DNA from 2 places in the Streptomyces sp. KL116D genome. Region 1 is predicted to be linked to the other one. Evidence: riboswitches for the same ligand, from Rfam matches in the RefSeq annotation. Region 1 holds a riboswitch; the other holds the start of a gene.
The links. A riboswitch is a leader RNA that binds a small molecule or an ion and turns the genes downstream of it on or off. The one in region 1 is predicted to bind cyclic di-AMP.
Positions count from the first base shown of each region.

Region 2: linked by a shared signal. The riboswitch ahead of RBJ77_RS13830 (M23 family metallopeptidase) and the one ahead of RBJ77_RS45455 (M23 family metallopeptidase) in region 1 are both predicted to bind cyclic di-AMP.

Region 1 is NZ_JASERH010000122.1:21,749-26,658, reverse strand. It holds gene RBJ77_RS45465 (MFS transporter) at 1-1,224, shown strand, start outside; gene RBJ77_RS45460 (PP2C family protein-serine/threonine phosphatase) at 1,401-2,507, shown strand; cyclic di-AMP (ydaO/yuaA leader) riboswitch at 2,752-2,896, shown strand; gene RBJ77_RS45455 (M23 family metallopeptidase) at 2,908-3,942, shown strand; gene RBJ77_RS45450 (aldo/keto reductase) at 4,065-4,910, shown strand, end outside.
Region 2 is NZ_JASERH010000035.1:137,397-142,306, reverse strand. It holds gene RBJ77_RS13835 (GntR family transcriptional regulator) at 71-757, opposite strand; gene RBJ77_RS13830 (M23 family metallopeptidase) at 982-1,782, opposite strand; cyclic di-AMP (ydaO/yuaA leader) riboswitch at 1,795-1,967, opposite strand; gene RBJ77_RS13825 (M16 family metallopeptidase) at 2,229-3,596, opposite strand; gene RBJ77_RS13820 (M16 family metallopeptidase) at 3,614-4,910, opposite strand, start outside.

The sequences.
Region 1 (4,910 bases):
GTCGACCGGACACGGCAGTTCGAGCCCGCGGTCCGGCTGCTCTACGTCAACCAGTTCACCATCAACCTCGGCTTCTACATGCTGATGCCGTACCTCGCGGCCCACCTCTCCGGCGAACTCGCCCTCGCCACCTGGTCGGTGGGGCTTGTCCTCGGTGTGCGGAACCTGTCGCAGCAGGGCATGTTCCTGGTCGGCGGCGCGCTGGCGGACCGGCTCGGGTTCAAGCCGATGATCGTCGCCGGGTGCGCGCTGCGGACCGCCGGGTTCGGCGCGCTCGCCTTCGCGGACACCCTGCCGGTGCTCGTCGGGGCGTCCGTCGCGACCGGGCTCGCGGGGGCGCTGTTCAATCCGGCGGTCCGGGCGTACGTCGCGGCGGAGGCCGGCGAGGAGCGCAGGATCGAGGCGTTCGCCCTGTTCAACGTCTACTACCAGGCGGGCATCCTGCTCGGGCCGCTCGTCGGGCTGGCGCTGACCGGGGTGGACTTCCGGCTGACGTGCGCGGTGTCGGCGGCGCTGTTCGCGGTGCTCTCCGTGGTGCAGACGCTGCGGCTGCCGGTGCGGCGGCGCACCGGCACCGACCGGGAGAGCGGGCAGTGGCGGACGGTCCTGGGCAACGGCTCCTTCTGGCTGTTCTCGCTCGCGATGACCGCCTCGTACGTCCTGTCCTTCCAGGTCTACCTCGCGCTGCCGCTCGCCGTGGAGCGGCTCGTCGGCGGCGGTACGGCGGGGCGGGCGGCGACGAGTGCGCTGTTCGTCGTGTCGGGGCTCGTCGCGCTCGCCGGGCAGCTGCGGATCACCGACTTGTGCCGCAGGACGTGGCGGCGCGAGCAGTGCCTGGTCGCCGGGCTCGGGCTGATGGGCGCCGCGTTCCTGGTGCCCGCGGCCGGGGGCGCCGGGTGGACCGGGGTGGCCGGGCTGCTGGTGTGCGCGGCGGGTCTTGCGGCGGCCACGGCGGTGCTCTACCCGTTCGAGATGGACACGGTCGTCTCCCTCGCGGGCGGGCGGTGGGTCGCCACGCACTACGGGCTCTACAACACGGTGTGCGGGGTGGGGATCACCGTGGGGAACCTGGGCGCGGGCCTCCTCCTCGACGCCGGCCGGGGGGTGCCCGCGGTGCCGTGGCTCGTGCTGGCCGGCGTCGGGGCAGCCGGGGCCCTGGGGCTGCGCGGGCTCGGGCGGTCCGGGCGGCTCGCCTCACCGGGGCCGCGGACCGTCTCGCCGTAGGAGCGGGCGTTCTCGGCTCGGTGCGGGTTCGCTGTGGCCGGCCGCGCGGTTTCCCGCGCCCCTGAGCGGCACCATCCCCCGGTAACCCGTACGGAGCAGCCCTGGTCGCCGCCCGCGCCCGGTCCGGGAACCCTTGGTGAGACGCCGGGAACCCGGGCGCGGACAGGAGACGAGCGGTGGGGCAGCGGCGCGGAGGAAGGCACCGGTATACGGCGGACACCGTCGGCGTCCGTGCCTTCCTGCGACTGCTGCCCGTGCTGCTCATCCTGGGCGGGGCCCTGTACGAGTACCTCACGCCGTCCGGCTTCGCCGGGTCCCCGCTGTTCAGCGCGGCGCCGCTGGTGGCCGCCCCGTTCTTCTCGCTGGGCAGCACGATCCTGGCCGGGGTCGGGTCGATCGCCGCGATCGTCGCGGTCCACCTCAGATACACGAACGTCTTCCACCCCGACGTCATCACCGAGATGGTCACGGTGGCGACGGTGTGCGTGCTGGCCTGTTTCATCAACCGGATCGTGCGCCGCGGCGACGAACAGCTCGCCTCGGCGCGGCAGATCGCGGAGGCGGCGCAGTTCGCCGTGCTGCCCGAGCCGGCCGGGCGGATCGGCGGGCTCGCCATCGCGGCGCGCTACGAGGCGGCGCAGGCCGGCGCGTTCATCGGCGGGGACCTGTACGCGGTGCAGGACACCCCGCACGGCGTCCGGCTGGTGGTCGGCGACGTCCGTGGCAAGGGCATGGGCGCGGTCGCCGCCGTGGCCGTCGTCATCGGCGCGTTCCGGGAGGCCGCCGAGCAGGAGGGCAGCCTGGAGGCGGTCGCCCAGCGGCTGGAGCGGGCCCTGGCCAGGGAGGGCACCAGACGCCGCGGCGTCGACGACTACGAGGGCTTCACCACGGCCGTGCTCGCCGAGCTCCCGCACGGCCTCGACCTGGTCCGGGTGCTCAACCGCGGGCACCCCGACCCGATCCTGCTGCACGACGACGGGACCGTGCGGGTGCTCGGCCCCGACGAGGCGGCGCTGCCGCTCGGCATGAGCGAGCTCGGCAGCTGGCCGGACCGGGCCACGGAGGCGGAGTTCCCGCCGGCCGCCACCCTGCTCCTCTACACCGACGGACTCTCCGAGGCGCGCGACGAGCAGGGCGTCTTCTACGATCCGGCGGCCCGGCTCACCGGCCGCATCTTCCCCGGACCCGACGCACTGCTTTCGGCCCTCGTCGACGAGGTGCGGGAGCACACCGGAGGGGGCGCGACGGACGACATGGCGCTCCTCGCCGTTCGACGCCCTTGATCATTGTCACGAGGTGTGACCGAACGACCTCCCTGCGCATAACAATTGATACACCGTCAGAAAAAGGTGAAGCTCCGGTGCGGACGAACGGGCGGCCAACTCGCCCGATTCCGCCCGGTCGTGCCCCGTTAAGTCCAGGCCAAAGACGTGAACGATCAGTGGGAACGGCTTGGAAATACTGTCGGCTGTCTATTAACGTTCGATAACGCAGCGCGGTCGTCCCAGCCGTCACAAGAGTCGGCTCCGCGCGCACGCGCTTAATCCCGCAAGGGAGCCGGGGAACCACCAACTTGGGGTGAATCGGACATCGCTGATGCTCGCGATGTCGGTAGGAGACCTTCCTGCTCCGAACCCGTCAGCTAACCCGGTAGGCGAGAAGGAAGGAAAGGAGCGCGCCCCAGTGGCGTCCAACCGGCCTGCCCCCGAGTTCTCCTACCCGCCGAATGACGACGAGTTCGGCACCGCCCAGGAGACTTGGGAGGAGTGGAACCCCACCGAGGAATCCGTCCGCCCCGTCCGCGGCAAGCACCGCGTGGCCCGGCAGCGTGGCGGCCTCGCGCGCAGTTCCACGGTTCTCGGCGTCGGCGTGATCGCCGCCGTCGGCGCGGGCGGCATCGCCACCGCGCAGGGCGGCAAGCCCGCCGTCCACATCTCCATGCCCGACCTCTCGGCCGTCAAGGACTCGCTGCCCGAGGCCAAGTCGCTGCCCGGCGTGGGCGCGCTGATATCCGACGACTCCGGCTCCGACGACGCCCAGGCCCCGTCCACCGCCCCGCTCACCACGGTGGGCAACGGGCAGGAGGACGCCGGCGAGGCCCTGCGGGCCCGCATCCTGGCGCAGGCCGAGACCCAGCAGGACGCCGCCGACGCCGCCGCGCAGCAGGCGGCCGAGGAGGCCGCGGCGAAGAAGGCCGCCGAGGAGGCCGCCGCCAAGAAGGAGGCGGCCGACGCCAAGGCCGCCGCCGAGAAGAAGAAGGCGGAGGAGGCGGCCAAGCGGAAGGCCGAGGCCGAGCGCCTCGCCAAGCTGGCCAAGAGCTTCAAGCTCCCCGTCGCCTCGTACACGCTCACCGGCACCTTCGGCCAGCCCGGTTCCATGTGGTCCTCCGGCTACCACACGGGCCTCGACTTCGCGGCCTCCACCGGTACGCCGATCTACGCCATCCACTCCGGCACGGTCACGGAGGCCGGCTGGGCCGGCTCGTACGGCTATCGCACGGTCCTCACCCTCGACGACGGCACCGAGCTGTGGTTCTGCCACCAGTCCTCGATGAACGTCAGCGTCGGCCAGAAGGTCACCACCGGCGACGTCATCGGCCGCGTGGGCGCCACCGGCAACGTCACCGGAGCCCACCTCCACCTGGAGGTCCACCCCGGCGGCCAGGCCACCGGCGTCGACCCGGCCGCGTGGCTGCGCGGCAAGGGCCTCACCCTCTGAGTCCTGCCCGCTTCCGGGTGTCTCCTCGAACCCCGGCGGTCCTGGCGGCAACCCCCCGACGCCAGGGCTGCCGGTTCTGCCTGCCCTGAACGCCGTGTTCCGCAGAGGTGTTGAATCGGGGCATGACGTCCTCCGCTTCTTCCTCTGCTTCCTCTTCTTCCTCCGCACTCCGCAAGCTGGGCTCCTCCGACCTGGAGGTCTTCCCGCTCGCGCTGGGCGGCAACGTCTTCGGCTGGACCGCCGACGAGGCCACGTCCTTCGCGGTGCTCGACGCCTACGTCGCCGGTGGCGGCAACTTCATCGACACCGCCGACTCGTACTCCGCGTGGGTCGAGGGCAACCACGGCGGCGAGTCCGAGACCATCATCGGCAAGTGGGTCAAGGCCCGGGGCAACCGCGACGACGTCGTCATCGCCACCAAGGTCGCCCGCCACCCCGACTTCCGGGGCCTGCGCGGCGCCACCATCAAGGCCGCGGCCGACGCCTCCCTGAAGCGCCTGGGCACCGACCACATCGACCTGTACTACACGCACTTCGACGACGACGAGACGATCCCCGTCGAGGAGATCATCGGCGCCCTCGACGAGCTGGTGCGGGCGGGCAAGGTGCGGCACATCGCCGCGTCGAACATCTCGCCGGAGCGGCTCCAGGAGTCCCTCGACCTCTCCGACCGCGAGGGCCTCGCCCGCTACGTCGCCCTCCAGCCGCACTACAACCTCGTCTCGCGCGACACCTACGAGGGCGCCCGCCAGGACATCGCCTCGCGCGCGGGCCTCGGCGCCGTCCCCTACTACGCGCTGGCCGCCGGCTTCCTGACCGGCAAGTACCGTCCCGGTACCGCCGTCGACAGCCCGCGGGCCGCCGGCGCGGGCAAGCACCTGGAGACCGAGCGCGGCCGGAACGTGCTGACCGTCCTCGACGAGATCGCCCAGGAGCGCGGCGCCGAGATCGCCACCGTCGCCCTGGCC
Region 2 (4,910 bases), on a different contig from region 1:
GGAATGGGCAGCGGAAATCACTCCGCGGTCGTGCGGCGAATACCGTATCCCTTTGTATACGGCTCCCCTGTTAATGCTGAAGGCCCGCCGTGTTTACGGCATGTTGCGAAGTCCTCACGCGCTCGCCCGCGCGGGGGACCCGCAGCCGGTGGGCCGCGGTCGCCCGTTCGGTGTGCAGCGCGGTCAGGGAGCGGGCCCGCTCGGCGTCGCCGCGGGCCACCGCGTCCACGATCGCGCCGTGCTCGGCCCAGGACTCGGCCGGCTGGGCCGGGCTCTCCACGGCGTACATCCACGCGATCTTGTGCCGCAGCTGGGTGAGCAGGGCGATCAGTCCGGGGCTGCCCGAGGCCTGGGCGAGCGTCTCGTGGAACCAGCCGCCCAGCGAGCGCAGATCCTCGCTCTGACCGCCCCTGGACCGCTCCTGACCCAGTCTGACCAGGCCGCGCAGGACCTTGAGGTGGGCGTCGGTGCGGCGCTGCGCGGCCCGGGCGGCGCCCAGCGGTTCCAGCAGCATGCGGATCTCCAGGAGGTCGGCGGCCTCCCGCTCGGTCGGCTCGGCCACGCACGCGCCCGCGTGCCTGCGCGTGACGACGAACCCCTCCGCCTCCAGGGTGCGCAGCGCCTCGCGGACCGGCACGCGCGAGACTCCGTAGCGGCGCGCGAGCTGTTCCTCGGTGAGCCTGCCGCCGCGCTCGTAGACACCCGCGACGATGTCGTCGCGGATGGCCGTGCATACCGAGTGCGCGGGAATGCGCATGACCCGACCTCCGCCTTAATCCCCGCGAAACGCGGTCGATTGACGCCCGTGCGAACGCGATGAACACCCGGTCAGCGCGCCTGCCCATCGACTCTATTCCACCGTTCCCGAATTTCCGACGGCGGGCCGGAATCCAGGGATATTTTTTGGCCAGGCGAGGTCCGCGCACGCGAAAGCCCCGGCTCGGTGAGCCGGGGCTTTCGGATGATGCTGTCGCCGGTGCGTCAGACGCCCACGCCGTGCGAGCGCAGGTACGCGACCGGGTCGATGTCCGAGCCGTAGTCGGGGCCGGTGCGGGCCTCGAAGTGGAGGTGCGGGCCCGTGACGTTGCCCGTGGCGCCGGAGAGGCCGATCTGCTGGCCCGGGGTGACGGACTGACCCACGGAGACGCCGATGGAGGACAGGTGACCGTACTGGGTGTACGTGCCGTCGTTCATCTTGATCACGATGTTGTTGCCGTACGCGCCGCCCCAGCCGGCCTCGACGACGGTGCCCATGCCGACGGCGTGCACCGAGGTGCCGCTCGCCGCGTGGAAGTCGATGCCGGTGTGGCTGCCGGAGGACCACAGGCCGCTGCTCGCCTTGTAGGCGGTGGAGACGTACGAGCCGGAGATGGGCGCCACGTAGGTGTTCAGGCGCTTGCGCTCGGCCTCACGGGCGGCGCGCTCCTTGGCCTCGCGCTCCTTCTTGGCCTTCGCCTCGGCCTCGCGCTTGGCCTCCTCGGCCTTCTTCTTGGCCTCGGCCTCGGCCTTCTTCTCGGCCTCCGCCTTGGCCGCGGCCGCGTCGGCGGCCTTCTTCTGCGCGACGGCCTGCGCGTCGATCTGGTCGGCCAGCGAGTCGCCGATGGCTATCGCCTGGGTGAGGCCGTTCTGCTCGGCGGCCGCGTTGTCGGCGGCGAGAGCGGGGGCGGCGAGGCCTCCGATGACACCGGTCGTGGTGAGCGCCGCGACACCCGCGACGTGCGCGGTGGTTCGCGTGAGACGGCTCGGACGACGGTGCTTCCCGGTGGCACGGGTGAACGCCATGAAGGGGCTGGTCCTTTCCTTCCCTCTCGCCTACCGGGTTAGCTGACGGGTTCGGAGCAGGAAGGTCTCCTACGGGCCCCCTCCCCCGCCTCACGGCCGGAAAGAGCGTCCGATTCACCCCAGGGACTGCGGTGGGTCCCCGGCTCCCCTGGCTCGCGCCACGGGGGACTCGGCGATGACTGTCCGGTGTCGCGGGCGCGACGTGTGTCTGGCGGACAGCCGGACCGACGCTAAGCGGGACATCTTTCGATCGACAAACGGATCCCGGCTTTTGTAGTGCATGCCACAGAGCAGACAGGCAACCTCCGCCCCAATTCGGACATACGTGACCCTTGTTCGATCCGAGGGCGGACAAGAAGGGACGTGAGGGACACCACGGAGCCCCGGAGACCTGTATGGCCTCCGGGGCTCCGGGTTCAGCAGGGTGTTCAGCAGGGCGGCACGGGTCAGCCGGTGACCACGGTCACCTCGCCGATGCCGAGGGCCTTGACGGGCTCCTCGATCGCCGCGGCGTCGCCCACCAGGATCGTCACCAGGCGGTCGGCCGGGAAGGCGCTCACGACCGCCGCGGTGGCCTCCACGGTGCCCGTGGCCGCCAGTTGGCGGTACAGCTGCGCCTGGAAGTCGTCCGGCAGGTGCTGCTCGACCTGGTCGGCGAGCGTGCCCGCGACGGCCGCGGCGGTCTCGAACTTCAGCGGGGCCACGCCCACCAAGTTCTGCACCGCCGTGTCCCGTTCGGCGTCCGTGAGGCCTTCGGCCGCCAGGGTGCGCAGCACCTGCCAGAGGTCGTCGAGCGCCGGTCCCGTGTTCGGGGTGTCCACGGAGCCGCTGATGGCGAGCATCGACGCGCCCGTGCCGTCGGGCGCCGAACGCAGCACCTGGGCGAAGGAGCGCACCCCGTAGGTGTAGCCCTTCTCCTCGCGCAGGACCCGGTCCAGGCGGGAGGTGAGGGTGCCGCCCAGGCAGTACGTGCCGAGGATCTGCGCGGCCCACACGCGGTCGTGCCGGTCGGGTCCGATGCGGCCGATGAGCAGCTGCGTCTGCACGGCTCCCGGGCGGTCCACGATCACGACGCGGCCGGTGTCGTCGGCGGTGACCGGCGGCACGGGGCGCGGCTCGGCCGTGTCACCCGTCCAGGCGCCGAGGGTGTCCGCGAGCAGTGCGGCGAGGTCCACGCCCGTCAGGTCCCCCACGACGACCGCCGTCGCGGTGGCGGGGCGCACGTGCTTCTCGTAGAAGGCGCGCACGGCCGCCGCGTCGATGGCGGTGACGGTCTCCTCGGTGCCCTGGCGCGGGCGCGACATGCGCGCGCCGGCCGGGAAGAGCTGCCGGGAGAGCTCCTTGGCGGCGCGGCGGGCCGGGTTGGCGCTCTCGTGCGGGATCTCGTCCAGCCGGTTGCGGACGAGACGCTCGATCTCGCTGTCGGCGAAGGCGGGCGCCCGCAGGGCGTCGGCCAGCAGGGCGAGCGCCTTGGGCAGCCGGGAGACCGGCACCTCGAGGGAGACGCGGACGCCGGGGTGGTCGGCGTGCGCGTCCATCGTGGCGCCGCAGCGCTCCAGCTCCGCCGCGAACTCCTCGGCGGAGTGCTTGTCGGTGCCCTCGTTGAAGGCACGCGCCATGATCGTGGAGACGCCGTCGAGGCCCTTCGGCTCCGCGTCCAGCGGCGCGTCGAGGTTGATCTCGACCGCGACGACCTGCTGGCCGGGGCGGTGGCAGTGCAGCACCGTCAGGCCGTTGTCGAGCGTGCCGCGCTGCGGGGCGGGGAACGCCCACGGCTTGGGCGCGCCCGCCTGCGGCTGCGGGTGGAAGTCCATGATCGCGAGCTGCTCGGTCACCGGCCCGCCTCCTCAGCGTTCTCGGCGGTATCGGCGTCGGTCTCGGTGTCGGTCTCGGCCGGGGCCGTGGGCTCGTACACGAGGACCGCGCGGTTGTCGGGGCGCAGGCGGGCCTTGGCGATCTCCTGGACCTCCTCGGCGGTCACCTCGAGGACGCGCCGTACGGCGGTCAGGGCGAGCTGCGGGTCGCCGAACAGGACGGCGAACCGGCACAGTTCGTCGGCGCGGCCCGCGACCGTGCCCAGCCGGTCCAGCCACTCGCGCTCCAACTGGGCCTGCGCGCGCTCCATTTCCTCGGCCGTCGGGCCCTCCTCGGCGAACCGGGCGAGCTCCTCGTCGACGGCCGCCTCGATGACCGGCACCTCGACGTCACCGGAGGTCTTCACGTCCAGCCAGCCCAGGGAGGGCGCCCCGGCGAGCCGCAGCAGGCCGAACCCGGCGGCGACAGCGGTGCGGTCACGGCGCACCAGCCGGTTGTAGAGCCGCGACGACTCGCCGCCGCCCAGCACGGTCAGGGCGAGGTCGGCGGCGTCGCACGCGCGCGTGCCGTCCCCCGGGAGCCGGTAGGCGGCCATCAGGGCGCGGGCCGGCACCTCCTCCTCGACGACCTCGCGGAGCTGCCCGCCGATCACGTCGGGCAGGGCGCCGTCGCGCGGGGCGGGCTTGCCGTCGTGGCCGGGGATGGACCCGAAGTACTTCTCGACCCAGGCGAGGGTCTCCTGCGGGTCGATGTCGCCGACGATCGACAGCACGGCGTTGTTGGGCGCGTAGTAGGTGCGGAAGAAGTTCCGCGCGTCCTCAAGAGTGGCCGCGTCCAGGTCGTCCATGGAGCCGATGGGCGTGTGGTGGTACGGGTGGCCCTCGGGGTACATCAGGGCGGTCAGCTTCTCGAACGCCGTGCCGTACGGGACGTTGTCGTAGCGCTGGCGGCGCTCGTTCTTCACCACGTCCCGCTGGTTCTCCATCGACTCGTCGTCGAGGGCGGCCAGCAGCGAGCCCATGCGGTCCGCCTCCAGCCACAGCGCGAGCTCCAGCTGGTGGGTGGGCATGGTCTCGAAGTAGTTCGTGCGCTCGAAGCTCGTCGTCCCGTTGAGCGAGCCGCCCGCGCCCTGGACCAGTTCGAAGTGGCCGTTGCCGTGCACCTGCTTCGAGCCCTGGAACATCAGGTGCTCGAAGAGGTGAGCCAGGCCCGTGCGGCCCTTGACCTCGTGGCGCGAGCCGACGTCGTACCAGAGGCAGACCGCCGCGACCGGGGTCAGGTGATCCTCGGAGAGCACCACGCGCAGGCCGTTG